DNA from 3 places in the Exiguobacterium sp. s168 genome. Region 1 is predicted to be linked to each of the others. Evidence: riboswitches for the same ligand, from Rfam matches in the RefSeq annotation. Region 1 holds a riboswitch; each other region holds the start of a gene.

Region 1 (10,753 bases):
TCGAACATGAACATGGCAGGAGCCGGTCAAAAAATGATGAAAAAAGTCATGAAGGACAAACAAGTCGATGCGCTAGAGACGATGATGGCAAAAGCACAAGCAGCGGGTGTCCGCATGATCGCTTGTACGATGTCGATGGACATCATGGGCATCAAGAAAGAGGAATTACTGGATGATATCGATTACGGTGGTGTCGCAAGTTACCTTGGTGCAACGGATGGTGCTAACCTGAACTTGTTCATCTAATTCAAAAATGCTTGTTAAAAACGTGTTAAACCTGACATCTGATGTGAGGTTTAACACGTTTTTTGTAGTCTGCGGTATAGATGAGTTTGATTTTTCAAAAAAAATTGCGTATGATAATTCACATGTGAAAAAAGTTTACATCTAAAAAGAGAAACTATGTGGTGGAAGTGGAGGGAATCGGATGGAGAAGCAGGTAATGGATGTAGTCAGTAGAATCAGTGACGTGTTATGGACAAACGTACTGATCATCTTACTCGTCGGATTAGGCATTTATTTTACATTCCGGATGCGGTTCGTTCAATTCCGGATGATACCGGAGATGTTACGCTTACTGTTCCAAGGAACGGATAAAGGGAAAGACGGCGTGTCGCCATTCCAAGCATTTGCGATCAGTACGGCAGCACGTGTCGGTACTGGTAATATCGCAGGTGTCGCGACAGCGATTGCACTTGGTGGACCAGGAGCGGTCTTCTGGATGTGGTTGATCGCCTTGATCGGATCGGCATCGGCATTCGTCGAGAGTACACTCGCGCAGATCTACAAGGTGCGAGATGATAAGGCATGGCGTGGGGGCCCTGCCTATTATATGGAGAAAGCACTCGGTCAACGTTGGTTAGGGATCTTATTCAGTATCTTGATTACGATCTCATTCGGATTTGTTTTCAATTCCGTTCAATCGAATACGATCTCGCTTTCACTTCAAAATCAATACGGCTTTGATAAGACCTGGATTACGGTCGGACTTGTCGTGCTGACGGCACTCGTCATCTTTGGTGGCGTCCGTAGCATCGCAACTGTCGCGTCGTTCCTCGTACCGATCATGGCAGGTGGTTACATCCTGATCGCGCTCTATATCATGGCGACGAATCTTGAAGTACTGCCAAGTATTTTTAAATTGATCTTCCAAGAAGGTCTATTCGAATTCAAGACGCTCGCAGGTGGTGCAGTAGGTGCAGCACTCTTGAACGGGATTCGCCGTGGTTTGTTCTCAAACGAAGCCGGTATGGGTTCGGCACCGAACGCAGCGGCAACAGCGGAAGTCTCTCACCCAGTCAAACAAGGATTGATTCAATCGTTTGCGGTCTTCGTTGATACATTGATGGTCTGTTCAGCGACAGCGATGATCGTTCTTGTCAGTGGAGTGGCAACAAAAGATGCTAGTGGTCAACCGGTAGCTGGGATCGACTTAGCACAAGGTGCCCTCGCATCACAAGTTGGATCACTCGCGACAGGATTCATGGTCGTCGCGATTTTCCTCTTTGCCTTTAGTTCCGTCGTCGGAAACTACTACTACGGTGAATCGAACATTAACTTCATCCGTGAAAATAAACAAGTCTTGATGGCATATCGTGTGCTCGTTCTCGTCATGATCGTCTTCGGTTCACTCGTTGAATCGGCGAACCTCGTGTGGGCTTTAGCAGATATCTTCATGGGGCTGATGGCGATCGTTAACTTGTACGCGATCTTCCGTCTTTCAAAAATCGCGAAACTGGCGCTCGAAGATTATGTCGGGCAACGAAAAGCTGGAAAAGAGCCACGATTCTATGCGGACTCGATTCCGAACTTGCCAGGGAAAGATACGCTTGAAGCATGGCAAGAATCAGAAAAAGACGAAAAAGCGATCTAAGGAAAGGGAGTCAGAGAAATCTGGCTCTTTTTTTGTATAGAACGAATTTAAAAAGGGAATACAGAGTACAGAAGGGAGGGGGAGAATGGAAAACGTACATTTCGTCCGCGTCACGGATGCGGTCTGGGAGTCGTTCGGAAACGATCCCCACATCATCATGGACTGGATTTTATTCATTCATGAGACACAACCCGATCATGAACAATTATTTGCTCTCGAACAGACGAATGCCATCTATCATTTGATGAATCAAATCGATATCTATATTGATCAAGACACACATTACAACCTGGGACGAGCCATCGTTGGCGAAGAGTTGATTGTCAATGAGGAGAAAGCGGCGATCGTCGGCATTCTTCCCTTGCCACTCCTCATCATCTCGGCTGAGGTGATGCGGAATTTTGATCAACGGGCATTCGCTTCGATTCATGATGAAGCCGGAACACCGGGCGAATTCGAGGATGTCTGGGAACAGTTCGCCGATTTACGCGCCTATTTTCAAAAGGCAGAAGAAGCGGAAGATACGATTTTAATTTATTATGTCTGATCAGCTAAAATCATAAAAAAGAGACCCGCTTCCAAGTCGTAGACTGGAAACGGGTCTCTCGTCGTTCAGATGAATCAAGACGACTTCATATGGAAGACGTTCTCTTTTACGTGAATCGTCAGATTAAAAATCGATTTCGTCCGGATCCGGTCCGAGGCGGACATCCGTTGCCAGACGGTCAATTTTCTCAAGATCATCGGCATCGAGTTGGAAATCAAAGACGTCGAAGTTTTCCGCAATGCGTTCTGGTGTAACGGATTTTGGAAGAGCGACGATGCCGTTGTCGAGATGCCAACGTAAGACGACTTGTGAAGGTGTCTTGCCGTGCTTCTCTGCGATTTCCTTGAAGTCGTTGATTTCGAGGAATTTCCCTTGCATGAGTGGGCTCCATGCTTCGACTTGGATGTTGTGATCTTGCAAGTATTCATGCAGTTCATGTTGTGGTAATTGTGGATGCAACTCGACTTGGTTGATCATTGGTGCCATCAAGCCCTCTTCTGCCAATGTATCGAGGTGATGTTCTTTGAAGTTCGAGACACCGATCGCTTTGATCTTGCCTGCTTCATACAGTTCAACCATTGCTTTCCACGCTTCGATATAGCCTTCGACCGGCCAGTGGATGAGATAAAGGTCAAGATAATCTGTTTCGAGACGTTCGAGCGATTCTGCGAATGCTTCCTTCGTCCGACCGGCACGAATATCATCGTTCCAGACTTTTGACGTTAAGAAGAGATCCTCACGTTTCACGCCGCTTTCCTTGATTCCTTTTGCGACACCGCGCTCGTTTTTGTAGACAGCAGCCGTATCGATATGACGATAGCCGACGCGTAATGCTTCAGCGACAGCAGCAGGTGCTTCTGTCTCTTCATCTACTTGCCAGACACCGAATCCGATTTGGGGAATCGTAATACCGTTTGAAAGTTTTGCGTATTGCATGTGTTACTCCTCCTCATAAAACGTAGTTTAGATTTGCTCGTTTAGTTTAGCATGAACGAACGAAGACGTCCGTTTCCATGCTCATAGAGGAATGAAATAAGGTAAAATAGAAAAGAATCATGAGATTTAATCGTGTGTTAAAAGAGGGGGGAGAAAAGATGGCTCAAAAGAATAAAAAGTTATCCAAATGTACTTGGTTTAGTATTGGCGCCTTGTTAGTAACGCAGGCAGTGGGTCTATTTCTTAGTGCGCGAAAATCAGGACGTAATCCATGGGTTTGGGGAGGCGCTGGACTGGTTCAATTCCCCCTTCCGGCAATTGCTTATTTAATCTTAGAACGACAAGCGAAGCATAAAAAATAATAAAACAGGTCCAATCGTCGACGCGATTGGACCTGTTTTATGGTTACGAAGAAATTTTTTCTTGCTTCGTCGCTGTCTTCTTCATGCGTGGCAATCCGAAGAAAATGGCGATTGATCCACAGATGAAGAGGAGGAATGGATAGAACAGATACGGAATCAGTTCAGGAGAAGCCGTTTTCGTCAATTCTGCTGCAATCAATAGTTGTGCTCCATACGGAATGATGCCTTGAATCCCACAAGAGAAGATATCAAGAATACTCGCTGATTTCTTGCGATCGACTTCATACGTATCGGCGATTTCAGCTGCCAGTGGTCCAGCGACGAGAATCGAGATCGTATTGTTTGCTGTCGCAAGATTCGTTGCACTGACGAGTGCCGCCATACTGAATTCGGCACCGCGACGCTGTGAAATCTTGCGTGTCAGCGTCTCTTTTAAGAAGGCGATTCCACCGTTGAACGTAATCAAGCTGACGAGACCACCCATGAGGAGCGTCAAAATGGAGATTTCCGCCATGCCCATCATTCCTTCAGACATCGAGAGAACGAAGCCACTCAAGCCGAAGCTACCATCAATCATACCGATGATGCCGGTGAGTAACGTACCACCGATGAGGACAAGGATGACATTGACGCCAAATAGTGCAAGGACGATGACAGCGAGATATGGGATTAACTTATAGAACTCGAATGCTTTTGCTTCGACGACGTCACCAGAACCGGAAACGAATGCAAGCAGGATGACCGTTAAAATAGCAGCCGGTAGAACAATCATGAAGTTCGTTCGGAATTTATCACGCATATTCGTTTTTTGTGTCCGAACGGCAGCAATCGTCGTATCCGAGATGAACGACAAGTTATCGCCGAACATCGATCCACCAACGACAGCAGCCGCTGCGATCGCAACGTTGATGCCTGTTGCTTCATGAATACCGAAGGCGATCGGCGCGAGTGCAGCAATCGTTCCAGTCGATGTTCCCATTGCCATCGAGATGAAGGCGGCAATGACGAACAGACCACTCATCAGGAGTGATGGAGGTAGGAACGTCAAAGCAGCATTGACGGTCGCATCGATGGCACCGATTGCTTCTGCCGTTCCAGAAAACGTACCGGCTAATAAGAAGATGAAGACCATGATCATGATATCGGGATTTCCGGCACCCGTTGCAATTCGTTCAACCGTTTGATTGATGGATCCTTTCGTCGTGATTGCAGCAAAGATCAAAGCGATCAATGCAGCGATAAGGATCGGGAATTTGTAAAAGTCGCCATAGAAGATCCCGGCTCCGATGAAGAGGACCAAGAATACGACGAGGGGAAGCAGTGCCCATTTGTTAGGCGTGATGGTTTCATTCATTGTTGACACCTCGTTTCTCAAAGATACAAAAAAAGACCCCTTCGCAAGAAAGAAGGAGGTCTTTATGAAATAAAGACGCTCTTCTTATCTCTCAAGCTTTCGCTTGCTGGATTTGGCACAGTACGAATCAAATCGTCCGCTGCCGAAACATCATTGGGCCAGTCCCTCCGTTTCTCGCGATAAAAAGAAGTCATTCAATTGTTGTAAAACACGTTTCTTACCGTACCGCATTGAGTAACGCGTGTCAACTGTACTTTACTGAAGTGCTTGTTTCAACGTTTGGACGTTTTCTTCCATCAACTTGAAATAAGAACTGTTTTGTTGTGCTTTCGTGACCGACTCTAGGTTATGAATCGTCACGGATTCAGCTCCGATTTCTTTTTGGATGACACGTGCGACCTTAGGTGAGACCGTCTCTTCGAACGCGACGTATTTCAAATCATGCATCCGTGCTTCTTTCACTAAAGCAGCCAGTTGCTTTTGTGACGGTTCATCGGAAGGAGAGATTCCCGCAATCGGTAGTTGCGTGAAACCATATCGTTCTGCGAGGTAACCGTATGCGGCATGTGTGACGAGAAGTTCTTTTTTCGATCCATCAGCAACCACTTGTTTGAATTGTTCGTCCAATTCATCTGCTTGCTGATCGAACGCTTTTAAGTTTTTCTCGAATGTTGCTTTGTCTTTTGGTACTTCTTTTGATAAGGCAGTTGTAATCGAGCGTGCCATTGCTTTCGCGTTGACAGGATCGAGCCAGACGTGTGGATCGTATTTTCCATGGTCATGACCCTCTTCTTCATGCGCGTGTTCATCCGTTGCATGATCATCGTGCCCTTCTTCTTCGTGGGCATGTTCGTCTTCTGTATGCCCCTCTTCTTCATGTGCATGAAGTGTAGCATCAGATTCTAGTAAGTTGACATCTTTACTCGTCTCAATGAAGCGGACGTCTGTACCCTTTAGGCTCTCTTGAATTTTTTTCGAATACGGCTCGAGCGTCGTACCGGTTAAGAGGAACAAGTCGCCCTTAGCAATCTCAGTGAGTTGTTTTGATGTTGGTTCGTAAGAATGGGGATCCGCTCCAGGTGGTACAATCATTTTGACATTGACTTGATCGCCACCAATTTCGCGGGCGATAGCAGCCGTCGCAAACGTTGATGCGTAGACTTCTGTCTGTTTGCTATCTGAAGTCGATGAATCGGTATTTGATCCGCAAGCCGCGAGGACGCTTGCACTCGCGAAGGCAACTGTTAAAGCGGGAATGATTTTTTTCATTATATGATACCTCCATTATTAAAACGTAACTATTCCGATTTGGACTTTCTCACTATAGCGGAACGCCGATGAAGCGTCAAGTACGAATACCAAGACGTTCGACTTCTTTTAAAACGGGGTAAAAGGATAATAAAGTGAAGAAACTGGCACGTCTTTTGGAGGTGATCAAGTGAAACGTGAAACTGCATGGCTAATGGGGGGAGCTGCATTATTGACGACAGCAGCAGCGGGAGCGAGCATCTGGAACAATTACGGTGCATTACTTCGGTGGACCGAACCCGCCTTGCCACTCACAGAAAAACAACTTGCACCGCGGACACTCATCTATAAACAGGTGGGGGACCGCACCTTACAGCTCGATCTCTATTATCCGCTGGGGGAAGGACCGTTTCCAGTTGCCATCTACGCACACGGTGGTGCATTCGTTCGTGGAGAACGGGACGATATGTTCTGCTTTAATCCAATCGTTGACCGCCTACTTGAACTCGGAGTTGCCGTCTGTAGCATCGATTATCGTTTGTTCGAAGAGGGCAGTTATTTTCCGGATAACCTCGAGGATGTACGGGATGCGTTATGTTTTTTGAACAAGGAAGCAGAGGACCTTCGTATCTTAAGAGGACGGATGATGGTATGGGGAGACTCTGCCGGAGCCGCACTCATGTTGACGACGGCACTTGCCCCAACTGCTTTTGTCGGAGAGCGTGATGAACGCCACATGCCATTGATCAGTGGTGTCATCGCTTTATATCCGCCGACGAATTTTTTATTGTTTAATTTCATTCAGACTTGGATCGCCCACATTAAGTTCTATAAGGGTGGACGGGAAGAATGGCGCAAGCTGATGACACACGTCTCACCGGTCACACACCTATCTTCGGATGCCCCACCGATCATGCTCTTGCATGGCAAAAAAGATCCAATCGTTCCCTTTTCGCAAGCACTCCATTTCGTCGAAAAAGGAGCCGATGTCGGAGCTGATGTCCGTTTATTTTCTTTTCCGAACGGTACCCATTCGCTTGCCAGTTTTGCTCAGACGGAAAATCCATTGAAGATCGAGCGATTGCTCGAACGAATTGAACGTTTCACCTGTCAGGTGCTACTGTTGCCACCGCGACAACTTCCGAATGGAAAACATGATACAATCAGTCATATTTCTTAAATGAGGGAGACAGAGACATGACTGAAATTTGTTTAGTGCGGCATGGTCAGACGGATTGGAACTTAAACGAACGGATTCAAGGAAGAGAAGATATACCGTTGAATGCAACAGGAAGAAGACAAGCGGAACTCAGCGCCGCTTATCTAGCGAATGAAAAATGGGATATCTTATTAGCAAGTCCGTTGTCCCGTGCTGTTGAGACAGCGGAAATCATCGGGCGTGCTGTCGGTTTGACGATTACGGCGACAGACGAGCGACTTGTCGAACGCGAATTCGGTGCCGCCTCTGGTGAACCGGTCGCAGCGATTTACGAGGCCGTTCAAGCGAACGATACGACACTTGTGCCAGGTCTCGAAACGGAACAAGCCATCCAGGATCGCGTGTTCGAGGCGCTACAGGAAGTGACACGCATGCATGCGGGCAAACGGATCTTGATCGTCTGTCACTCGCATACGATTAAGGCAGCTTTATCATCGATTGATGCGACGTTCAGTTACCGGACACCTTTGAAAAACGCGTGTGCGAATTATATCCAATATACGGATCACTATACGATTGATCGAATCAACGTAGCGGATCACATCACGGACGAGGTCGAAAAACCTTAAGAGACTGGCGCTTTCGGGTGTTCTGCTAGATACTGCTTGAACGTTTCCTTTGCAATGCTCGTAATATGCGCGCCGCGCTTCGAACGACGATCCTTATATTCTTGGACGAGTTCTTCGCCAGCGAATCCATCTTCGACGACTTCGCGTAGGATTGATTCAGATAAATCATTCTTCATCATGACCATCTTACCCGTGAAGACATACGAGACGTGTTCGCTTAAGGCAGTCCGTTCAAGGGGCGTGACGATCATCGCGGCAGGATCATTATCAGGTCGTGAGATCGTGATTTCAATCAAAGCACGTAAATGTTTTGTGAACAATTCATCGACGATCGGCTGATCCATCGGAGGAACGACGATTTCTGCAACCCACTGTGCCGTCTGTTCGGTACTGACCGTCAATCCGTCCTGAATGGCGACGGGAATCGTCGTATCACGTCCTGATTCGTCCATTAAAATGCGTAACGTGCATAACTTAAAGGTTTTCATGAAAAAATGCCCTCCTTTGTTCGCTTACGATTTTCCTACAGTATACCGTGAGGAATGGGGGACGGGAAACTTTTCCTGACGAAATTCGTATGAACTATGTTTAAATAAGACTAGATACTACTAAACAGGAGGATCGTTCATTATGCCGCAAGTACTCATTGGAATATTAGGAATCCTGGGTATCGTTCTACTTGCCCACCATATCATCATGTATTGGCATGCTGAACCGACAGACCGCCCGACGCTTGCATATCGCATTGCGCTCCTGATTGCCTGTTTGCTACTCATTAGTGGAAGTGATCATTTAATCAGTATTTTCTACGCGGATTCCTTAGCTGAATTCGGTCAACGCATCACGTATATCGTCTTCATCGGAGGTGCACTCGGCTTCGCGTGGTACTTTCGTAAGAAGATGGAACAAGCGCCAACAGAAATGACACCTGTCGGAAACGAAGCAGGATTAACATGAGAAAAAGCGCCGTTCTTCCTGAGGGGGGAGGAACGGCGCTTTTTGGCGTCTTATTTTAAACCACTCGCCAGTCGGGTATCCCGAATCATGTCGAGTTTGAGCTTCCAGAGACGATCGCTGAATGTGACAGCATAAATTTCTGGCAAACGCAGCCGTTTGTACTCTTCCCACAGACGACCGATCTGTGTTTCGTGGAAGTGGCGACTCTCTTCAATCGTTGGGACCGTATAGACCAGTTCTCCATCTTTGAAGATTGGTTCAAGTAACCGCTCGACCTTGAACTGTTCGATGCGATTTCGGAACGATGGGTCCCGGACGTCGATGAGGTCGACAGCTTCAAGTGTCGACGGATCTTCGTCCATCAACGTTACGTAGTCCCCTTTGAACTTATCCGTCACCGGATCGATGATGCGATAGACTTCCTTGATGTGAGGCGTCGTCGTCTTGGCTTTTGACGAGGATACTTTAATGACGGGTGCGAGCTCGCCATCTACTTCACGCGCGACTAGTTTATAGACCATCCCAAGAGCCGGTTGTTCGTAGGCCGTGATGCCACGTGTTCCGACGAGGAACGTATTGGCTTGGGCACCTTGGATACGCAAGTCCTGGATGACGTATTCATCGAGGTCACCCGATAAAACGATATCGACTTCCGGGAATCCGGCTTCGTCAAGCATGTTGCGGGCACGTTTTGACAAGTAGGATAAGTCACCGGAATCGATTCGGATGCCGCGTAGTTTATGTCCTTTGGCTTGGAGTTCTTTCGCAACCGTGATCGCATTCGGAAGACCACTCTTGAGCGTATCGTACGTATCGACGAGTAATGTCGCCTGATCCGGATAATGAGAAGCGAATGTCCGAAATGCCGTCAATTCGTCATCGTGGAATTGAATGTCGGCGTGCTCCATCGTTCCGCCACACGGGATGCCGAAGTCGCGTCCTGCTGAAGCAAGGCTTGTGACGTCAAAACCAGCCAGGTATGAAGCGCGCGTTCCGAAGTAAGCGGCATCGATTCCTTGCGCGCGACGAGCACCAGCTTCGAGGAACTTCGCACGGGGAGCCGATTGACGAATACGTGCGTATTTCGTCGCGATGAGCGATTCGTGGTTCGCGATGTTCAGAATCGCAGTCTGTAAGAGTTTCGCTTCAAAGATTCGTGCTTCGATCCGAATCAGTGGTTCGTTCGGGAAGACGATTTCGCCTTCTTTGACACTTGAGATCGAGCCATTGAACTTGAACTGACGCAGTTCATCCTTGAACTCATCCGGGAAGCCGATCATCTCTTGCAAGTACGTAATATCTTCTTCCGTGAAACGGAGTGTTTGAATATACTCGATGATATTTTCGAGACCCGCAAAGACGACATAGCCTCCTGCGAACGGATTCGAACGGTAGTAAACATCAAAGACGGCGCGTTCATTATGACGTCCTTCTTTCCAATAGATATACATCCACCGTGGTAAGTACAGATCGGTATGGAGTGCAAGATTACGTTGTAACATGACGGACAGATCCCTTCTTATTCGCCGACGACTTCTGCGCCGATCGATTGTTTAAAGTGTGTAAGCGCCCAGTCGTGACCCGTCGCGTTAAAGCTTGCGACTGCATCGGCATGGACGACGATACGATACCCGAGATTGTAGGCATCGACAGCTGTATGAAGGACACAAATGTCCGTACAGACACCG
Region 2 (10,753 bases), on a different contig from region 1:
ACGAAACCGACGGCATAGAAACCGAAGTCGCCTGGATTAATATTATCCCAGTTCTTAACGAGCGAGAGGAAACTAGCACCGAACATGATCGGTACAGCCATGATGAATGTAAAGTCAGCTGCCGTCCGGTGATTCATCCCGAGGAAGACCCCTCCGGAAATCGTTGAACCGGAGCGGGAGAAGCCAGGCCAAAGGGAAATACATTGGAACAGACCGACGAGTGCTGCTTGGCGATATGTAATCTGATCAAGCGATGTTGTTTTCGGTTCCTTTGGTCCGAGTTTATCGGCTGCGATCATTAAGAGGGCACCGACAGCAAGACCGATGATGACCGTTTCAATCGAGAAGAGGTTCTCATCGATGAAGTCTTCGAATAACAACCCGAGAACCGCAGCTGGTAGAAGACCGATCAAGACGTGACGTAGCTTTAACTTGTGTGTCCCTGATGCGTCGTGTTCTCCTTCGATTTTATATAAACCGATCAGGCTAAAGAGGCGTTTCCAAAAGACGACAATGACCGCAAGAATCGATCCGAGCTGGATGACGATCTTAAAGGTGTTTGCGGAATATTTACCGAGAAATTCCGTTGTTTGTAACCACATGTCATCAACGATGATCATATGACCTGTGGAAGAGACTGGTGCAAATTCCGTCATCCCTTCGACGAAACCGAGCAAGAGCGCTTTTAAAAGTTCAATGATTGTCATGGTAATCTCCTTCTATATGATGTGCTATGTAAAAACATATCATGTTTTATTCTTGTGAGATAGAACTAATTGGAATATCGGGCGCAGGTCTGAGAGACGATTGGATGTGTAAGATGCGTTGTACGATTTAAATTCGTTTGGATAAGATAATACATGGATTTAGATTTCATCGGATAGATCAGGAAATTCGATCATTTCCATTCATACTAAAACAGTATGAAAGAAAAGGAAATCTTTCTGTTAGGACACAAGGTCAGAAAAACTTCAAATCGATTGGTTTCACTGGAATATGCCTGGATCTACAAAAAGAAAAACGAGCAGGAGACGGTATCGTCCACTACTCGTTTTGCAACAAGCTCATCCTAAAGCGACGTCAAGAATCATCATGACAGTAAAACCGACCATCAGACCAAGTGTTGCTAAATCGGATCCGTTCTCTGCTTGTGATTCCGGAATCAATTCTTCGACGACGACGAAAATCATCGCACCAGCGGCGAACGATAACGCATACGGTAGAAGCGGTTGAACGAAGAAGACGGCAGCCGCTCCAACCATCGCGGCAATCGGTTCGACGATCGCTGACAATTGACCGTAATGAAAGGCGCGCCGGCGCGACATCCCTTCACCGCGTAATGGGATCGATAGGGCAGCTCCCTCCGGCATGTTCTGAATGCCAATACCGAGTGCGAGGGTCAAGGCACCGGCGACGGTCGCCCCGTCCATGTTCAAGGCGGCGGCACCGAAAGCGACACCAATCGCAAGACCTTCAGGAATGTTGTGCAACGTGATCGCAAGAAACAGCAACGTCGTTTTCTTGAGTCCTGTCGAAGGACCTTCCGCTGTCTCGAGTGGTGCGGATAAGTGCAAATGCGGCGTAACGAAGTCGAGGAGACGGACGAAAAATCCACCAGCGAGAAAACCGATGGCAGCAGGAATCCAGGCGATTCCTCCATCCTGCTCCGTGAACTCGATCGCAGGAGCAAGCAACGACCAAAACGACGCGGCAATCATGACGCCGGCAGCAAAACCGAGCATCATGTTCATGACGCGTTTTTCAATCGTCGTAAAGACGAAGACGAGTGCCGCACCAAGTGCGGTTAACCCCCACGTCATCATTCCGGCAAGCAATGCTTGCACGACGACGGGGAGGGAAGTAAACCAATCCAACATGACTATTCCTTCTTTCCGGGCACGATTTAAAGCATCCATCTGTATGAGAGCTTACCCGTTTTCGATCCGGACGATTCGTGTGAAGGGAATTTCAATGACTTCACGTCCGCGCAGAAAGAGAACGGAACGTTCGGGTGCTAGTCGTTCGACGAAACCGACGACCGTCACGTAGCTACTTTCCTTATAATACGTGATTTCAAGTTCGTTTCCTTCTATTAAAGCTTCTTGGAGCAGAAAGTGCCATGATTCTTGTAGCTGTTCATCAATTTCAGGCAAGTCGAGCTGATGCATCTGGACATAGTATTCCCGCAGCAATTGCAAATGTTCTGGCATGAGAAAAGGAATCCATTTTAAATTTCCCCGATCACGATACGCTGTCATGACGATCACCTCCCGGATGACCGCCGACAAAACGAAGGCGACGTTTGGCGACACTCGTATCAAGAAACGAGACAGCGAGGCGAATCGTTCCTTTTCCGTAGCGAAGGTTGACGACATCCATTGCTTTTAATAACCGTCGCCGTTTCCAGAGCCGCGCATTATCCTCGAACAAAGACAACTGTAAGGTGCCTTGATCGGCAGTCAAATGCCCCACTGCAACGGATAAAAAACGAACAGGTTCTCCGTCGAGCCAATTCGGTTCGAATAATTGTAAGACGTGACGCAAAATGATGCGTTCATCGGATGTCGGATAAGGCAACCGTACTTGACGGGAGAAACCACTTCGGACGACGTTTCGAGAATAACGGACACCGATGTGAACGGTCCAGCCGACTTGATTCGAAAAGCGACAACGTGCGGCAACATCCTGTACCAGTTCATTGAGCACATTCCGGATGCGTTCGAACTGATAATAGTCCTGCATTAAGGTCACACCGTGTCCGATCGTCCGTTGAGGGGCTTTCTCGAACAAATGGCGAGGGGCAAGGAGTGTCGGCGACGCGTCAAGACCCCAAGCGTGATGCCACAGTTCGGCACCGATGACACCGAAGCGTTCGTGTAACTCTTCGACGGGGCGCATGGCAAGATCACCGATTGTTTCAATCCCCATCATCTGCAGATGTTGTTCCATGCGGTGTCCGACCCCCCACATCTTCCGAATCGGAAAATCATGAAGACGTCGTGCGACATCAGCATATCCACATCGCGCGATGCCTTCTTTTTTCCCGATTAAATCAAGGGTCAGTTTCGCGATGACGTTATTTGGACCAATCCCGATGCGGACGTGGATGCCGGTCTGTTTCAGGATTGCTTCTTTAATTTTGAAGGCAGCTTGCAGGTCGGAACCAAATAGGCGATCGGTTCCGGTCATATCAATGAAGCTTTCGTCAATCGAATAGACGCGAATGGCTTCAGGTGGGGCGAATTGGTGCAGGACATCCAGGACACGGATTGACGTCTTCATATAAGCGAGCATACGTGGTTCGACAAGTTGAATCGTACGACGAACAGCGTATGGCAATTGCTCGATTTCATATAATCGACCGGCTGTCTTGATTCCTAGTGCTTTTAAGGCAGGGGTGGCAGCGAGAATGACGGACCCGCTTCGTTTTAAATCGGAGACGACCGCAAGGCGTGTCGTCAAGGGAGGGAGATTGCGATACTGGCATTCACAGCTGGCGTAGAAGGACACACTGTCGACGCAAAAAATACGTTTATCTTGTGGTAAAACGACGGAAGGAAACATCTGAATCACTCCTTTACATAAAAGAACGTATGTTCTTATTTTGGTTTCCTTGACTATAGCATGGTCTCAAAGTGTCTCAAAATAAAAACTGTTGGAAAAAGGGGAATTCGAACGATTTTCCCTCATATAAAAGAAGTTTGATACACTAAGGGTGAGAAAAAAGGGGGAACCTTCATTGAAAGAGACCAATATCCGTTTACCAGAATTACCGAAAACGCTTCAGCTAGAGACCTTCGATCAAGTCGAAATCGATGACCCGTATCTGAAAGGAGCGCGTTATGAGAAAGAGTCGATGCCGAGTGAACTGACAGAACGTATCGATGCCTATCAAGTGTGTTTTCAAAATGTCTCGTTCGCGAATCTCACCTTTGACCGTGGCTCGTTCGAAGATATCCATTTTGAGCAGTGTGACTTAACGGGATGTCACTTCCAAGAAACTCGTTTTCACCGTGTATCCTTCGTCGGATGCCGGATGACGGGTGTTCAGTTCGAAGATTGTACGCTGGACCATTTGACGATTCAGGAAGGACTTGCGGATTACGCACAGTTCATTCGCAGTACGGTCCGTCACCAACACTGGAGCGAAACGACGATGAAAGAAGCGCAGTTCTTCGAAGTGAAACCGACCCAGTGGAAACTCGAAGCGGTCCGGCTTACCGATAGCCAGTGGATTGAAACACCGTTAAAAGGTCTCGATCTCCGGCAGACGGAACTCTCTGGTATTACGATTGATCCGCGATTTTTACCGGGTGCTGTCATTACGGAAGAGCAAGCAGTCGCCTTTGCTCGCTTGTTAGGTCTTGTCATTCCATAACAAAAAGAAGTCCTGCTTTCGATTTTTACTCGAAAAGCAGGACTTTTTTTTAGTGAAGGTTACTGTTCTTAAAATGACATCGTTTCGCCATCCTCTGGAATCAGGAAATGGGCAGAAAGGTGGAAGGCGGCTAAAAAGTCAGCAATCATATCACGTCGCAAGAGACAGTGGTTGACGGACTCGAGGTGCGAGACGATGATCGTCGCTTCCGCCGCCGCTTCGTGTACGGCAAGGAGATCACGCTGTGACATCGTGATCGGCTCTCCGGTCAAGAACTGGGCGGCGCCACTGTTGACGACGATGATATCGGGTGTATGTTGTTCGATTGCATGCGCGACCTCGTCGCACCAGATCGTATCACCGGCGATATAAAGTGTTGGTTCGTCCGGATGGGTGAGGACGAGCCCAGACACACGTCCCATCCGTTCGCCGATTTCACCGACACCATGCTGTCCACCTGTTCGATGGACCTGGATATCACCGATCGTTACACCGGAATCGAAGGAAGAAACGTTCGTGAAGCCGGCTTCTCGAATGTGCTGCGCGTCTTCTTCTTGCTGCGCATAGAGTGGCAAATGCTTGGGTAGAAGTTGTTTTGCAGCATCATCGAAATGATCGGCATGCAGATGCGTGACGAAGACAGCGTCAGGATCGAGCAGTGTGTTGACATCGACCGGTAAGTCGACGAGTGGATTAGCGACGGCATTTGGTGTTTGACCGAAGGGAGGCAAGCTGCCTTTTTCGCCGAGGAACGGATCAATCAATAAGACTTGATTGGCATACGTGACAACGAGTGTCGCATTACGAATTTGTTGAATATCCATTAGGTTCATCCTCTCTCAATGACTCGGATTAACTATTCCCCGTCTGGCATTCAATGAATCCTATCGCAAGCGTTTCTCCATCGCCATGACGTCGACATATTCACCGTTCAACTGTCCTTGCTCCTTAAACGTTCCGACGATCCGGAACCCGGAGCGGATATAGAGTTTTTGTCCGATTTTATTGAATGGGAAGGTGAAGAGAATGAGTTTATGCATCTGATGATCACGGGCGTGTTGCTCAGCCGTTTCAAGCAAACGTGTGCCAATCCCTTGTCCACGATGAGTCCGGGTGATATAAACCGAAATCTCACCGACGGATGCGTAGACAGGACGCGGATTATACGGATCGAGGGAAATGAAGCCGAGGACACCTGTGTCATCTTCAGCGACATATCCGGCATATCGATCGGTGCGTTCCGCATACCATTGGGTCATGAAGGATAAGTCCTTTTGGTCGGTTTCAAGCGTTGCGATCCGATCTTCAATGCCTTCGTTATAGATGGCAAGAATCGCTGGTAAGTCGTGTTCCGTTACGGGACGAATATGCATGACGCTCACTTCCTCATCGCTTTTCCTTCATTATATCGGTTACGTATCAATGTAGTGATATGTTTGTGCGATAAGAAAAGCACTGATTCCCTTCATATGAAGGAAAACAGCGCTTTTATCGATCTTAAGAGACCGTTGACGTCTCATTCTCGTAAATCGGAACCCAGCCGTCTGTCGTGACGAAGATCCGAACAGCGACGACTTTACGATCGTCTTGAAGCGTAAAGTAGTGGCGTGTGTTAACAGGAACGGAGATTAAATCACCAGGATTGAGTTCGATGTTATAGTAGCCGACTTCTTCGTCTTTGATCGCGAAGACGCCATGACCGCTGACGATGAAACGAACTTCATCATCCGTGTGATGATGTTCTTTCTGGAAGTTGACGAGCAACTCATCAAGGTTCGGTGTCGTATCCGAAAGTGAGATGATATCAGCTGTCTGATACCCACGACGTTCTGATACGTCTTTGATTTCGGGAGCGAACGTATCGAGAATCGTTTGTTTGTCTGCATCCGTCAGTGTGAAGTTCTCAACGAGAGGCGCTGGAAGTTTCGAAACGTCCCACTGTTCGTAAAGAACGCCGCGTGACGCAAGGAAGTCAGCGACTTCCGTTTGATCCGTATACCGTGTGTTTGTTTCTTGGAATAAGACTGTTGCCATGAGATAATTCCTCCTTTTAATGAATGGATTGACGGCATGATTGCAACGTCAACGTGTAATTGAATAAAAACTCGAAGGCTTCGAGGTGTTTCTTTGCTTCAAAGGCGGTCGGTGCCCAGACTGTGATCCCGTGATTGCGGATCAGGACGGCACCACTGTCTGCTGTGACATGCGGTGCAAAAGCAGCGGCAAGTGTCGGGATGTCCGCATGATTTGGAATGATCGGCACCGTGACCGTTGCATCTTCTTCCCACTTACCGAGTGCCTTGATGATTTCCTGTCCGGAAAAGGTGATACTGCCTTGATCGCCATAGAGTTCCGAAATCACATTGTTCGCAATCGTATGGACATGCAGGGAACAACCAGCGTCCGTTCGATTGAACACCTCGACATGGAGCAATGTCTCAGCGGAAGGACGCCCGGATTGCTCACCGATTAATTGACCGGTCGCATCGACATGAACGAAGTCGTCAGGAGTCGTCTGCCGTTTATCTTTTCCGCTTGCCGTCACAAGGAATTCAACCGGAACACCGGACGTCCGAATGGCGAGATTGCCACTCGTACCAGGGAACCAATCGCGCGCCGCAAGCTCTTGTTTGATGGCGCGTAGCTCTTCATACCGTCGCATGAATGTCATGTTGTCACCTCCGTTCGTGTTAAATCATGAACGATATCGTGGAACGTCTCAAACGGTGTATAGGCGATATCGTTTTCTTCACACAACGTGATCAGATAATCACGGGCATAGACACGATCTGCTTGTTTCGCGAGTTCGAAGTCCGTCACCGAGTCGCCGATGACGATGATGATGTCACCGTCTTTACGCAATGTCCGGGCAACGGATGTTTTACAACAGCCGCACCCGTTCGTGCAATGGGCATCGCAGGCGTTTGGCCAATCGATATGGACGAATGGACCACTGAAATCGGCGACGTTACAGTAAATCTGTTCTTGTTCAAGGAATGGCGCTAAGATTGGTTCGACGAAAAAGTCCATTCCACCGCTGACGATCGAAAAATCGATTCCTTGACGACGACTGTACTGAAGTAACTCCGAAAATCCGTCGCGAATAACGGCGCGCTCCAATAAAAAGTCAAGATAAGACGTTTTCCCATCAGATGACAGAAGTGCGAACATTTGCCCGACGCCACTCTGAATCGATAGCGTCCGGTCGAGTACGCCGCGTTTCAACGGTTCGAAGTCACTCGCTGGCGCAAATGCCTGCATGAGTGCGATGATGTTATCCTGCGTCGTCACCGTACCGTCGAAGTCACAAAGAATCCGTACGGTCATGACTTGATCCCCCAAGCGTCGAGGGCGATCCGTAATTCTTCATGACGCGATGCTGCCGCCGATAGGGATTCATTTGCGAGTGCCGCATCGAGTGCCTGACGGAAAGCAATGACACCAGCCGCAGCACCTTGCGGATGACCATGTACGCCGCCGCCGGCGTTGATGACGGAATCGATACCGAAGTCCCGTACGAGTTGAGCGACGAGTCCAGGATGAATACCAGCTGAAGGAACCGGGAAGATCGATTTCGTCTGACCGAGACGGGTCGCTTCGACCGCGATGCCACGAGCGACATCCTTTGGCAAAGCGACATTGCCGTAAGGAGACGGGAATAGCGTCAAGTCTGCTCCAGCAGCACGCGGTAATGTGCCGAGTAAGACAGGAGCTGCGACTCCGTGATTCGGGCTAGCGATCAACGCACCGCTATATGCTGGATGATTGAAGATCGGAACGTTGATTTCCGGATCACTCGCCAGTTCGCGTAAGACGTCGAGTCCGTATGTGAAGGTATTCAGCAAGAATGCGGTCGCTCCAGCATCAATCAATCGCTTGGCTTGATCCTTGAGCGTAAAGACGGGACCACTGAGTGTGATCGCATATAACGCACGTTTACCGGTCCGGTGGAAGTGAGCATCGATGACCTCACGTCCGATTCGTGCCCGGTCAATCGTCGGTGTCAACGGATTGTCGTATAGGATCTCATCGTCTTTGACGAGGTCAATCCCACCAGCGAGTTGTCCTTCGAGTTGATCACGAAGGAACGATAAATCCCGTCCGATGACTCCTTTGAAGATGCTCATTAATAATGGGCGATCTTCGACACCGATCAAGGAGCGGACCCCTTCGATCCCGAATTTCGCACCTGGAAAGTCCGACGTAAATGTATCGGGTAATAGCAATTCCGTTAGTTTGATTTCACCGTCGAGTGAGAGTTTCCCGAAGACGGTCGTCAGAATCGCAGAAAAGTCGCGCGACACGTTATGTTCCGGATAACGAATCGTGATATATCCTTTGCCATCGCGCTCTTCGGTATGTACGACTTCCCCTTTGAACGAGGCGAGTTGTTGTTGTTCGAGATGATTCAGTTCCGTCCAAGAACCGACTGTCAGACCAAGCGCGAGTTGTTCAGCGCGTTGCTCGAGTCGATCACGGGCAGTCAATTGATAAGTAGCAGTGATATAAGCCATGTCTTTCCTCCTTCAACAAAAAAATGGTCTCTCGTCAGTGACAAGAGACCATGAATAATTCGAACGTGGACTCTTATCTGTCAGCTTAGTAGCTGCAAGAATTAGCACCGTGCCAAAAGGTCGGTTGCTGCGACATCGTAGGGCTTGTCCCTCCGTCTGCTCTTGATAAGAATTGGATGAAATTGTGAAATCTAATTGCAATTTTTACATGAGAATCGTCACTTGTCAAATTATTTTTAGAAAATTTATTTTTTTGAAAATACTCTTTCTATATATGGCATGAAAACGATATCGATTTCTGCTTGATTTCGATTTGACAGCGAGGAAGTCGATTGCGTAAGATTCAAATCAATATCACACACGACAACTACATACGACTCTTATCGCGAGTTGGCAGAGGGAATTGGCCCGATGACGCCGCAGCAACCGACCACTAGGCACGGTGCTACATCCAACAGACGTTTCGTCTGAGAGATAAGAGGACGCAGTGACTTTCCTGCGCCTCTTTTCGATGACGAAAAGAGGCGCTTTTTCGTGTATTACATTAGGGGGAAACTGAGATGACATACAAAGCATTCACAGAACAGGACGCGATTGAACGGGTCCGCTCATTAGGACTGATCGGCGACGGAGCCGTCGAAGCAGAAGAGATTGGCGATGGGAATCTTAACCTCGTCTTCCGAATTCGAGAAGGTGAACATCGATTGATTCTAAAACAAGCACTCCCGTACGCAAAAGTCGTCGGTGAGAGCTGGCCATTATCGCTCGAGCGGGCGTGGATTGAGCAATCCGCACTCCGTGAATTCGCCCGGCATGCCGTGCCGTTCGTACCACGTGTTTTTCATGCTAGTCACGAAGAGGCGTATACGGTCATGGAAGATCTTTCACATCTGACGATCGTTCGGACTGGACTGCTCGCGGGTGAACAGTATCCGTTGCTTGCGGAACATATCGGTTCTTATCTCGCTCGGACTTTATTCCATACATCGGACTTTGCGCTTGGTCCGGTTGAAAAGAAACGTGTTGCTCGAACGTACTACAATCCAGATTTGTGCGATATCACAGAAAAACTGATCTTCACAGATCCGTTTCATGACGCGGAGACGAACGAGATTGAAGCCGGACTGGAGGAAGAAGTGGCACGTCTTTGGGCAGACGATGAGTTAAAACGCGAAGTCGCAAAACTCGAAGCACTCTTCATCACGAAAGGGGATGCGTTGCTACACGGCGATCTACATACAGGAAGCATCTTCGCTTCGGCGACGGAAACGAAAGTCATCGATCCAGAATTCGCCTTCTATGGTCCATTCGGATTCGATGTCGGGCAATTCATCGCCCATCTTTTCTTCGCGGCATATCCAGATTACCCTACACGACGTGACGCAAGAATCAAGGACATCGATACGTTCTGGCTGACGTTTGCTTCAACGTTCCGTGCCTTATGGGAACGGGAAGCCGTCGAACCATTCCAGGCATCGGGACTTGTTGATGATGTACTGAGTACGATTTTACAGGATGCCCTTGGCTTTGCCGGTTGCGAATTGATTCGGCGGACGATCGGTCTCGCACCAGTCGCTGATTTAGAATCAATCGATTCAACGACGGAACGCTTAGAGCGAAAACGTCACGCCCTCCGTCTAGGAGCAGCGTTAATCAAACGTCGGACAGAATGCCGGACATTTGATGATTTACGAAACTTTGACGTAACGGAGGAGTTAAGCCGATGAGTGCATTTGTTCAAAGTATCCGTTACGAAGACCGTGTCTTGACGATTCTTGATCAGACACGTCTACCGCAGGAAGAACACTATGAAGTCATTACTGATCTTGCGCAAGCAGTTGAGGCAATCAAACAATTGCGT
Region 3 (10,753 bases), on a different contig from region 1:
TCTGTCACTCATCACCAATTCGTGATCGATCGCATCTCAAAAACGACCGGAGCACTTGATAGCAGTGCATCCAGTCGTCGTTTTCCGCTTATAAATATCCGTTCTTCCGATCGTGGAATTCTTGAGCGATCGCCCCGCGCGTCCGTTCATCAGCGAGGACGCGAAGCGCTGTCCGAGCGAGGATTTTCGCCCCCGTGATCAATGCTTCATCTCCAGCTTCTGAACGAGCCGCTTCTTTGAATGCTTCCGTATGCGCGACGAGATCGTCCGGACCAATCTTGATATACGGATGGATCGTCGGGATGACTTGACTGATGTTACCGGCGTCCGTTGAGCCAAGACCCGGTCGTTCGTCCAAGTGAACGATTTCGCCAAGCGCTTCTGCTTCTTCTTGGAACAGACGGTCGAACGTCCGGTTGAAGACGAGGTTATCGACTTCATTTTGGAACGCGATGACGTCAAGCGTCGCCCCAGTCGCGAGTGCCGCGCCTTGGGCGACGGCTTTGACTTTTTCCGTGACGGCATTTAATCGTTCCCGTGTCGTTGCCCGGATGAAGAAACGTGCTCTTGCGTATTCCGGGATGATGTTCGGCGCATCGCCTCCATGCGTGATGATCCCGTGGATCCGGACATCGTCTGGTAACTGCTGACGTAAGGCATTGATTCCGTTGAAGAGTTGAATGACAGCGTCGAGGGCGTTGATGCCTTCTTCCGGTGACGCCGCTGCGTGTGCCGGACGACCCGTAAAGGCAAAGTCGAGTGGATCGACCGCAAGGGAAGAACCCGTGATCCGTGTTTGTCCCGACGGGTGGACCATCAAGGCCGCATCGATCCCTTCCAGTAACTGATGTTTGACGAAACTGCCTTTCGCACTACCGTTCGGTCCACCTTCCTCGGCTGGTGTTCCAAGGACAACGACACTCCCGCCGACTTCATCGAGCACTTTACTGAGCGCGATCGCCGCTGCGACGCTCGTCGTGCCGATGATATTATGACCGCACGCGTGACCAATACCCGGCAACGCATCGTATTCAGCAAGAAAGGCAATCGTTGCGCCTGGTCGGTCGCTCGATTTCTTCGCGAAGAACGCGGTATCGTGCCCCGCGACGCCGAGTTCTACTGTAAAACCTTCCGCTGTTAGACGCTCCGCATGGAGCCGCGAAGCAAAGAATTCCTCGTTCCCGATTTCCGGCGTTGCATGAATTCGGTGACTTGTCTCAAGATACGATTCTCGTTTTTGTTCGATGTCCTGTTCAATCGTCTCTACCCATGTCGTGCGTACTGGTGTCGTCATACTGTCCACTCTCCTTTTGAAATTATTCGCCGATATCGCTCAGTGGAACGAACGTCGGGATCGTACTGCCTTTGTATTCTTTTTTGATGAAGGCCGCGACATCTTTTTGTTGATACAGCGATGCGATTTTTTTCAGTTCTTTTTTGTTCTTGTCTTCTGTTCGTGTTGCGATGATGTTGATGTATGGTTTTGCTGTCTCGTTCTCATGAACGATTGAGTCCTTGATCGGGTTGAAGCCAGCGTCAACGGCGATGCCATTGTTGATGATTGATGCCGCGACGTCCGGTAAGACGCGTGGCGTTTGTCCAGCGACGATCGGAACGATTTTCAGCTTTTTCGGATTCTCGACGATCTTATCGACCGAACCGTTGCCATCGAAGTCGTCCGGTAGCTTGATCAGACCTGCTTCTTGCAGTAACAAGAGGGCGCGTCCCATGTTCGTCGCTTCGTTCGGAACAGCGATTTTTCCGCCAGTTGGAATGTCTTTGACATCCTTGTATTTATCCGAGTAGATCCCCATCGGTGCGATGACAGTCGTCGCAATCGGCGATAGCTTCAAGTTATGTTCTTTCTTGAAAGCGTTGAAGTAGGAAATCGTCTGGAAGGCATTGGCGTCGATCTCACCCTCAGCCAGTGCCATGTTCGGCTGGACATAATCGGAGAACTTGACGAGTTCGATTTTGATGCCTTCCTTCTCTGCTTTTTTCGCGACATAATCCCAAACTTGTGTGTCTGAACCGCTGACACCGAGCTTGATCGTCTTTTCGTCTTCTCCTGATGCTGCGCACCCGGCAAATAAAATCGTCGTGAGTGTTGCTCCAATTGCTACTGCTTTTTTCATGGCTGAATCGCTCCCTTGATTAATGTCTTCTGATTTTTCGTGCGACGATGTTGCCTGTCGTCTGTAAGCCTTGGACTAAGATGACGAGAATCCCGACCGTGATGATCATGACTTTCGTATCAAACCGTTGATAGCCGTAAGTAATTGCTAAGTCACCCAAACCGCCACCACCGATGGCGCCTGCCATCGCCGACGCCCCGATCAAGCCGACCGTCGCGATCGTTAAGTTCAGGATGAGTGAACCGAGTGCTTCCGGTAGGAGGAAGCGGAAAATCGTTTGAAACGGTGTCGCGCCCATCGCTTCTGCTGCTTCAAGAACGCCTTTATCGACTTCGAGTAAAGAACTCTCGATCAGACGCGCCATGTACGGTGCAGCGTAAAAGACGAGCGGAACGATTGCGGCTTCTGTTCCGATCGATGTCTGAACGATCAAGCGCGTCAACGGGATGATCGCGACGAGTAAGATGATGAACGGAATCGAGCGGAAAATATTGACGATACTGTTGAAGAACGTGAACAACGGAACATTTTCAAGTAACGCTCCTTTTCGCGTGACGACAAGCAGGATACCGAGTGGTAAGCCGATCAAGGTCGAGAACAAGAGCGAAACGGATACCATCGTCATCGTCTGCAAGAATGCTGTCCAGATATCACTGTAGTTAACTAGCATCAGCGAGCACCTCCTCAACGGTTACCTGCGCCTGATCGATGTAGTGTAACGCTCGTTTCACTTCTGTCGTCTCACCGATCAGTTCAACGAGTAATGTGCCGAACGGCGTATCCTGCAACTCCGTGATGCTACCGTGCAGGATATTGACATCGACGTCGAAGCGTTTTGCGACTTGCGATAAGAGTGGTTGTCCGGTGTGATGTCCAAGGAAGTGAATCTTATAGATTGGATTCGCATTCCGGGACTCGATCAACTGACGAATCGACGCTGGAATCTCGTCATGCATGACGGAGCGAACGAAATTTTTCGCTGTCTCAGTCTGCGGGTTTGAAAAGACATCAAAGACCGTTCCTGACTCGATCAACTTTCCAGCTTCAATGACGGCGACCCGGTCGCAAATCTCCCGGATGACGCCCATCTCGTGGGTGATCAAGAGAATCGTGATCCCGTACTCGGCATTGATCCGTTTTAATAACTGAAGAATATGATGTGTCGTCTGGGGATCAAGTGCTGACGTCGCTTCGTCACATAAAAGGACGGAAGGTTGCGTCGCGAGTGCCCGGGCGATACCAACGCGCTGTTTCTGCCCACCCGACAATTGATCCGGATAATGATCTGCTTTGTCCGCGAGATCGACGAATTCGAGTAACTCCGTCACCCGGCGGCGAATTTCGTCTTTCTTGACGCCTGCGAGAACGAGTGGTTTCGCGACATTCGTAAAGACCGTGTTCGCATTCAACAGATTGAAGTGCTGAAAGATCATCCCGATCCGTTGTTTTGCTTGGCGTAACTTTTTCGGAGACAGTTGCGTTAAATCTTCCCCATCGACCGTCACCGTTCCTGACGTCGGTCGTTCTAACAGATTGACGCAGCGGAGCAGTGAACTTTTTCCGGCACCGCTAAAACCGATGACCCCAAAGATTTCACCTTTTTCGATCGTCAGGTCGACACCGTCGAGCGCTGCAATCGTCTGATCTTTCGTGACGTACGTTTTTTTGACTTGATGAAATGCAATCATTCCGTTTTCCCCCTTCATTCAACAAAAAAGGTCCCTTCTTGAGAAACAAGAAGAGACCTGGATCCGCACAGTGGCAGAATCCACTCCACTCATCTCTCAGACATCTGTCTGATGGAATTGGCACAGTGCTCATAATGAGTCTGTTGCCGAGGTTTCGTAGGGCCAGTCCCTCCACCTCTCTGGATAAGTATTGCGGTATGAAATTCGTATGTGTGTTGTTGTGTTGTTGCTTATGTCGTAAAACTAATTTTTACATTACGGGTCGAACCTTTAAAAGTCAACCAACTTTTCAAAAATAATCCATTTGGCGCATATCGATGGATGAACAAGTTATGAGTTAGCTTACTGAACGGATCATGATTCGTCAAGAACGATTTGACAAGTCATTTTCGGTCGTGCTACCATCGTTTCAATGATTAATCCGACAATTCCAATATGATATTTATCAAGAGTGAACGAGAGACCTGGCTCTATGACTTCACGGCAACCTGCAATCTGTAAGGTGCTCCGACCAGCAAAGCGCGGCTTTGGATGATACGGTGAAAAACTCGTGGGCGTCCAAGCAGTGACGTCGACGAGTTTTTTTCATGAATGGAGGAAAAATAGTAATGATGAACTATCCTGTATTGACTGGTGCTGAAGCATTTTATCTTCAAGGTGGACCGATCGGCATTCTAATCTGTCATGGTTTTAACGCCACTCCGCAGAGTGTCCGGGACGTCGGTGAGGCATTTGCTGCCGAAGGTTTTACCGTCTATGCCCCGCGCTTACGTGGACATGGAACGAACGTCCGCGAGTTTGAACAATCGACTGCTCGATGTTGGAAGCAAAGCCTGCAAGACGGCTATGAACGTTTACAAGAAACATGCGATCAAGTCTTCGTCATCGGTCAATCGATGGGTGCGACGCTTGCGTTGTCGCTCGCTGCTGACGGCATTCCGTTTGCCGGCATCATTACGATCAATGCCGCACTCTCCGTTCCATCCTATGAAGCACTTTCGTTCGAGGACGGTCCACAGTACTTACCGGAAGGGGCACCGGACATTAAGCGAGCAGCCTTCGAAATCATTTATGACCTCGTTCCGAGCCGTTGTGCGTTCGAACTCGTCCGTCTAATGGATGAGACAAAAGGACGCCTCGGATCCATTCTCCTGCCGACATTGATTCTCTACTCGGCGACCGATCACGTCGTTCCGCCGTCGAGCTCGGATTATCTGCACCAGCACATCGGGACGAATGATAAACGAATCTACTGTCTCCTCAACTCGTACCACGTCGCGACCCTCGATCATGATCAGGATTTGATCGTGCGTGAGACGATTCGTTTCATCGAACGCTCGAGTCGTTTCTCACAGGAAACGGGATAAAAAAAAACAGCTATTCGTCTTCACTTAGAAGCGAACAGCTGTTACATCAAAGGACGACCATCATCGGTTCGTCTTTTTTGTTTATCCTTTTTGGTGTTGCATCGTTTGGAGCGGCTTCGGCTTTCCTGGCACTTCATGGCAGTGGCGGCACCGTGGCTCATACGATTCTGAAGCGCCGACTAAAATGATCGGATCATCATAGTTCGCTGGTTTTCCATCAATCAAACGTTGTGTCCGGGAAGCCGGATCGCCACATGAGAGACAGATCGCCTGAAGTTTCGTCACAAATTCTGCGCGCGCCAGTAATTCCGGCATCTTGCCAAACGGCTCTGCCCGGAAATCCTGATCGAGTCCTGCACAAATGACGCGTTTTCCGTCTTGCGCAAGTGCTTCGATGACTTGAACGATCTCATCATCAAAGAATTGAACTTCATCAATTCCGACAATTTGTGTTTCTTCCGCTACTGCTGCATAGAGATCACGACTCGTCGCCATTGGAATCGCCACGACGGAATTTCCGATGTGAGAGACGACATGCTCTTCATGGTACCGGTCGTCGATTGCCGGCTTGAATACTTGAACGGGCAGTTTGCCGTACTGTGCCCGTCTGACACGACGAATCAACTCTTCCGATTTCCCGGAAAACATACTACCACAAATTACTTCGATCCAGCCGTACTGATTTATTACATGCATCATCGTCCGACACCGTCCTCTAAAAATAGTCACTTTAACGAGTATAGCTCGAAACGGTATTGAGAAAAAGGGTTGACTTCCGGAAATCAAAATTCATTTTTTCTTTACCTAGAATTTTTGTCCTTTCATTCCAACCTTCATCCATTTCCTGTACACTAAAGAAGAAGATTCTCGCGAAAGAAGGTGTCCCCGATTCATCATCTCTTACATGACATTCTGCACCAATATGGCGCCCTTGGTCTTTCCGTCCTTCTCGCAGGTGGTATCGTGGGATTGCCGGTTCCTGATGAGACCTTGCTCGTCCTGTCCGGTTTTTGGATGCATCAAGGCAATCTACCGCTGTTCGGTACGATTCTTGCCGCTTACGCTGGCAGTTGCATCGGAATGACGATTAGCTACGTGCTGGGCTTAAAACTCGGCATGCCCCTGTTGCATCGCGTCGGACCAAAGATGCGCATCTCAGAAAAACACATTCTCTCCGCTGAAGCCGGATTTCGTCGTTACGGCAAATCGGTCTTGATCATCGGTTACTACATACCTGGTCTTCGCCAACTCTCTGCTTTTTTTGCAGGTGTTTCAAAAATGCCGTTTCGCATTTTTGCGAGTTACGCGTATACAGGTGCTTTGATTTGGGTCAGTGTGTTCTTGGGCGCCGGCTACTTTGTTGGTCGTCATATCTCGTTCCATAAAGTCGTCGACTACATCTTGGCACATCCAGATGCCATGCCGTACTTGATCGGGATCGTCGGCGGGATTGCTTTCTCGTTCGTCTTAAAGACGTACCTTACGTACCGTTCGCAATTCAGCCTATACAAAAACAGCCTGCTTCCGTAATGGAGGCAGGCTGTTTTTTAAGAACCGGCAAGTAATTACTTGCGGCCGTATTTTTTGTTGAAGCGATCGACACGACCATCTGCCGCGTTGAACTTTTGACGACCTGTGTAGAATGGGTGCGAGTCTGAAGACACATCCACACGGATGAGTGGGTACTCGTTACCATCTTCCCAAGTGATCGTTTCGTTCGAAGAACGAGTAGAACCGCTTAAGAATTTGTACTCAGTCGTTGAATCCATAAATACTACTTTGTTGTAGTTAGGGTGAATTCCTTGTTTCATGGTTGATTTCTCTCCTTCCGCCCTGGTCCATTTGCTGAGCCAGAGTAAGTTACCTTCCTATACTAAACGATTTTTTTACGCGTCGCAATAGTTATTTTTCCGTCGTTGCTTCCTTCTTGACGGTACGCGGTTTAGCAGGTGCACGTCGGACCGTCTTCTTCTTTTCTTTCTCAAGTTCAGCAAAAAATTCTTCATTATTTTTCGTGTCGCGAATCTTACGCAGGAACGTATCGACGAACTCGTTCGACTCGTTCATCGTCCGACGAATCGTCCAGAGCGCATCGAGTTGCTCTTTCGGAAGCAAGAGTTCTTCCTTCCGCGTACCTGATTTGCGAATGTCGATTGCTGGGAAGATTCGGCGTTCCGACAGCTTACGATCGAGATGTAGCTCCATGTTTCCTGTTCCTTTGAATTCCTCATAGATGACGTCATCCATGCGGGATCCCGTCTCGACGAGTGCCGTCGCAAGAATTGTCAAACTGCCACCATGTTCGATGTTTCGCGCCGCACCAAAGAACCGTTTTGGTTTGTGGAACGCTGCTGGGTCAATCCCCCCTGAAAGCGTCCGTCCGCTTTGCGGCACTGTTAAGTTATACGCACGAGTCAAACGCGTGATCGAATCCATCAAGATGACGACATCTTTTTTATGTTCGACAAGTCGCATCGCCCGTTCAAGGACAAGTTCAGAAATCCGCACATGGTTGTCCGGTGTTTCGTCGAACGTTGAACTGACGACGTCTGCTCCCGGAACTGAACGCTCGATGTCAGTTACTTCCTCTGGTCGCTCATCGATCAATAGAATGATCAGCTCGACATCCGGATGATTCTCTTGAATCGAGTTTGCGATTTCTTTGAGGAGTGACGTCTTCCCTGCTTTTGGTGGTGCGACGATCAAACCGCGTTGTCCAAACCCAACTGGTGCAATCATATCCATGACACGAACCGATAAATGACGCGGCTCTGTCTCAAGACGCATTAAACGATCCGGATAGATCGGTGTCAGCGCCGGGAAGAACAAACGGTTACGCGCTGTATCCGGTGCTTCGCCGTTGACGGCTTCCACACTAAGTAACCCTTGGAAACGTTCGTTTTCCTTCGGTGGGCGTACTTTACCTGTGACGACATCACCATTACGTAGATTGAAGCGTCGGATTTGAGAAGCGGCGATATAGATATCTTCAGAGGATTGGGAATAATTGATAGGGCGAAGGAAGCCGAAGCCACCATCGTTTTGCATTTGTGGATTACCAGGGATGACTTCAAGTACCCCTTCGAGGAAATAAAGACCTGTTGATTCCGCCTGTGCTTTTAGAATCTTGAACATCAACTCACGCTTACGGGCTTCCCGATATTGCGGGACATTCTTCGTCTTTGCGATTTCATATAATTCTTTTAATGTCAGCTGGCTCAATTGAGCCAAAGTATAGGAACGTTCAGGTTTATCTTTTTTATCAGTTGTTGGCATGTTTTTCACCTATTCTTTATAAATTCAACTGCATTCAGCATACTTCCATACATACATCAGGAGGTATGTAATTTCTTTCGTGAACTAAAGGTATCATATTTTTTTAAATTCGTCGTCAACAATCCTTTGCGTTTCTTACTTTGTAATATTCAAGGATATTATTTCAGTTATGTTACAAAAGCATCTATTTTGTCTTCTAACTGAAAAAACGTTTTTAAGGGCGCACATGCTAAGATATTCCTGCAGACAAAATTCTTACACAGTTGTAAGGTTCACTGCTTAATTACACACTTAATGATTTCATCATATAACTTACGGACGCAACACAGTACATTAAAACGGAGGAATTCTTAACATGAAACGTTTTCTAGCATCGATCGCGACAGCAGCCTTAGTGGTTTCAGGTTTTACATCAGTGGGTACAGGTAAAGTTGAAGCAGCAACAGTCACGAAAGTCAAGATCACGGACAACGGTCTTCGTGTTCGGACAGCTCCTTCTACGAAAGCAAGCATCGTCGGGAAAGTCAACGCTGGTCAAGTCTTTACATACAAAGGCAAATCAGGCAGCTGGACAAAAATCTCATACGGCGGTAAAACACGTTATGTCTTCTCACAATACACAAAGACATACAAATCATCTTCAAGCGCTAAAAAATCAACAAGCACATCTTCTAAACGGACGAAAATCCTGAACGAAGCAGCAAAACATAAAGGTACACCATACGTATGGGGCGGAACAACGACTCGTGGATTCGACTGCTCTGGTTTCACAAGCTACGTTTACAAGAAAGCGGCTGGTAAAACATTGCCACGTACGTCTTCTTCACAATATTCTTCTTCTAAGAAAGTCCGCGTTTCAAGCGTACAACCAGGAGATCTTGTCTTCTTCTCACACGGTAGCGGCATTCAACACGTCGGGATCGCAACAAGCAAGTCAAGCATGGTTAACTCAGAAACAGGTGGCGTTAAATACTCAAGCTTCAAATCAGGGTACTGGGGTTCACGCCTTGTCGGCGCAGGATCTTACCTTTAATTCATCATCTCAAAGCGGTTGAGCATTGGCTCAATCGCTTTTTTTCATCTTATTCAATTCATAAGAAGGAAATAGGATGCATGTCTTCATCACAGGTGCTTCAAGAGGTCTTAGTCGTGAATTCGCTTATCTGTACGATAATGAAATCACGTCCTGCTCGTCAAACGTGAGACAATGCTCTTCAAAACGAAATTTCATGTCGAGCGATTTGGAGGCACTGCAATCTTCCCATACGATTTAACGAAGCGGAAAACGTTAGCACGTTTCCTTTTCCTCTAGGAGTTGAGGATGAACGTCTTGATTCCTAGAAACATAGCAAAAAGAGTTGGTGTTTCGGAAATTATCCGAAACACCAACTCTTTTTTATCGATCAAGTCCTCACGTATGAGTCCGTCTCTTTTACTTAATGACAAGCTTCGGTTTTTTCTTAAACGAGTGAATGCCTTCAACGAAACGAACCGTTCCGGATTTCGCACGCATGACGACAGAGTGTGTCTGACCGCCTTGTGCCGTGAACTGGACACCTTTCATCAACTCACTGTCCGTGACCCCTGTCGCAGCAAAGATACAGTCGTCTCCTGCGACGAGATCGTCCATCATGAGAATCTTCGATGGATCTTCGATGCCCATCTTCTTACAACGTTCGATCTCGGCATCGTCTGCTGGTAACAAGCGCCCTTGGAGCTCTCCACCGAGACACTTCAAGGCAACGGCAGCAAGAACGCCTTCCGGTGCGCCACCTGAACCGAGCAAGATATCAATCCCTGTATGCGGGAACGCCGTATTGATCGCACCAGCAACGTCACCGTCACCAATCAAGCGAATCCGTGCCCCTGTTGCCCGAATCCGTTGAATGATTTCTTCATGACGTTCGCGATCAAGGATCGAGACGACGACGTCTTCGATTTCCTTGTTCTTCGCCTTTGCGACGGCTGCGATGTTTTCTTCAATCGTCGCATCCAGACTGATGTGTCCTGCTGCTTCCGGACCAACTGCAATCTTATCCATGTACATGTCCGGTGCATGGAGTAAATCTCCCGCATCCGCAACAGCGAGGACAGCAAGTGCGCCCCATGTTCCTTTTGCGACGATATTCGTTCCTTCGAGCGGATCGACAGCGACGTCAAGTCGTGGTCCATACCCATTTCCTAGCTTTTCTCCAATGTAAAGCATCGGTGCTTCATCCATCTCGCCTTCCCCGATGACGACGGTTCCTTTCATCGGAATCGTATCGAAGACATCACGCATCGCGCT

What was found. A riboswitch is a leader RNA that binds a small molecule or an ion and turns the genes downstream of it on or off. The one in region 1 is predicted to bind S-adenosylmethionine.
Positions count from the first base shown of each region.
Region 2: linked by a shared signal. The riboswitch ahead of mtnK (S-methyl-5-thioribose kinase) and the one ahead of KNQ15_RS14820 (Na+/H+ antiporter NhaC family protein) in region 1 are both predicted to bind S-adenosylmethionine.
Region 3: linked by a shared signal. The riboswitch ahead of KNQ15_RS06420 (alpha/beta hydrolase) and the one ahead of KNQ15_RS14820 (Na+/H+ antiporter NhaC family protein) in region 1 are both predicted to bind S-adenosylmethionine.

Region 1 is NZ_JACSNE010000032.1:10,154-20,906, reverse strand. It holds gene KNQ15_RS14845 (CoA-disulfide reductase) at 1-246, shown strand, start outside; gene KNQ15_RS14840 (alanine/glycine:cation symporter family protein) at 428-1,873, shown strand; gene KNQ15_RS14835 (YfbM family protein) at 1,959-2,420, shown strand; gene KNQ15_RS14830 (aldo/keto reductase) at 2,544-3,356, opposite strand; gene KNQ15_RS14825 (hypothetical protein) at 3,515-3,718, shown strand; gene KNQ15_RS14820 (Na+/H+ antiporter NhaC family protein) at 3,762-5,072, opposite strand; SAM riboswitch class I at 5,154-5,258, opposite strand; gene KNQ15_RS14815 (metal ABC transporter solute-binding protein, Zn/Mn family) at 5,328-6,341, opposite strand; gene KNQ15_RS14810 (alpha/beta hydrolase) at 6,511-7,500, shown strand; gene KNQ15_RS14805 (histidine phosphatase family protein) at 7,518-8,108, shown strand; gene KNQ15_RS14800 (YwpF family protein) at 8,105-8,596, opposite strand; gene KNQ15_RS14795 (hypothetical protein) at 8,739-9,065, shown strand; gene KNQ15_RS14790 (nicotinate phosphoribosyltransferase) at 9,116-10,567, opposite strand; gene KNQ15_RS14785 (cysteine hydrolase family protein) at 10,585-10,753, opposite strand, start outside.
Region 2 is NZ_JACSNE010000013.1:45,997-56,749, forward strand. It holds gene KNQ15_RS09350 (undecaprenyl-diphosphate phosphatase) at 1-707, opposite strand, end outside; gene KNQ15_RS09355 (ZIP family metal transporter) at 1,065-1,877, opposite strand; gene KNQ15_RS09360 (YolD-like family protein) at 1,929-2,258, opposite strand; gene KNQ15_RS09365 (Y-family DNA polymerase) at 2,242-3,564, opposite strand; gene KNQ15_RS09370 (pentapeptide repeat-containing protein) at 3,740-4,378, shown strand; gene KNQ15_RS09375 (MBL fold metallo-hydrolase) at 4,447-5,202, opposite strand; gene KNQ15_RS09380 (arsinothricin resistance N-acetyltransferase ArsN1 family A) at 5,263-5,751, opposite strand; gene KNQ15_RS09385 (1,2-dihydroxy-3-keto-5-methylthiopentene dioxygenase) at 5,876-6,412, opposite strand; gene KNQ15_RS09390 (methylthioribulose 1-phosphate dehydratase) at 6,429-7,049, opposite strand; gene KNQ15_RS09395 (2-hydroxy-3-keto-5-methylthiopentenyl-1-phosphate phosphatase) at 7,046-7,705, opposite strand; gene KNQ15_RS09400 (2,3-diketo-5-methylthiopentyl-1-phosphate enolase) at 7,702-8,892, opposite strand; SAM riboswitch class I at 8,963-9,064, opposite strand; SAM riboswitch class I at 9,270-9,373, shown strand; gene mtnK (S-methyl-5-thioribose kinase) at 9,453-10,619, shown strand; gene mtnA (S-methyl-5-thioribose-1-phosphate isomerase) at 10,616-10,753, shown strand, end outside.
Region 3 is NZ_JACSNE010000007.1:63,713-74,465, forward strand. It holds gene KNQ15_RS06400 (M20 family metallopeptidase) at 89-1,294, opposite strand; gene KNQ15_RS06405 (MetQ/NlpA family ABC transporter substrate-binding protein) at 1,317-2,135, opposite strand; gene KNQ15_RS06410 (methionine ABC transporter permease) at 2,155-2,805, opposite strand; gene KNQ15_RS06415 (methionine ABC transporter ATP-binding protein) at 2,795-3,823, opposite strand; SAM riboswitch class I at 3,910-4,013, opposite strand; SAM riboswitch class I at 4,263-4,364, shown strand; gene KNQ15_RS06420 (alpha/beta hydrolase) at 4,432-5,190, shown strand; gene KNQ15_RS06425 (thymidine kinase) at 5,272-5,886, opposite strand; gene KNQ15_RS06430 (DedA family protein) at 6,070-6,720, shown strand; gene KNQ15_RS06435 (type B 50S ribosomal protein L31) at 6,756-7,001, opposite strand; gene rho (transcription termination factor Rho) at 7,093-8,466, opposite strand; gene KNQ15_RS06445 (C40 family peptidase) at 8,822-9,499, shown strand; gene glpX (class II fructose-bisphosphatase) at 9,899-10,753, opposite strand, start outside.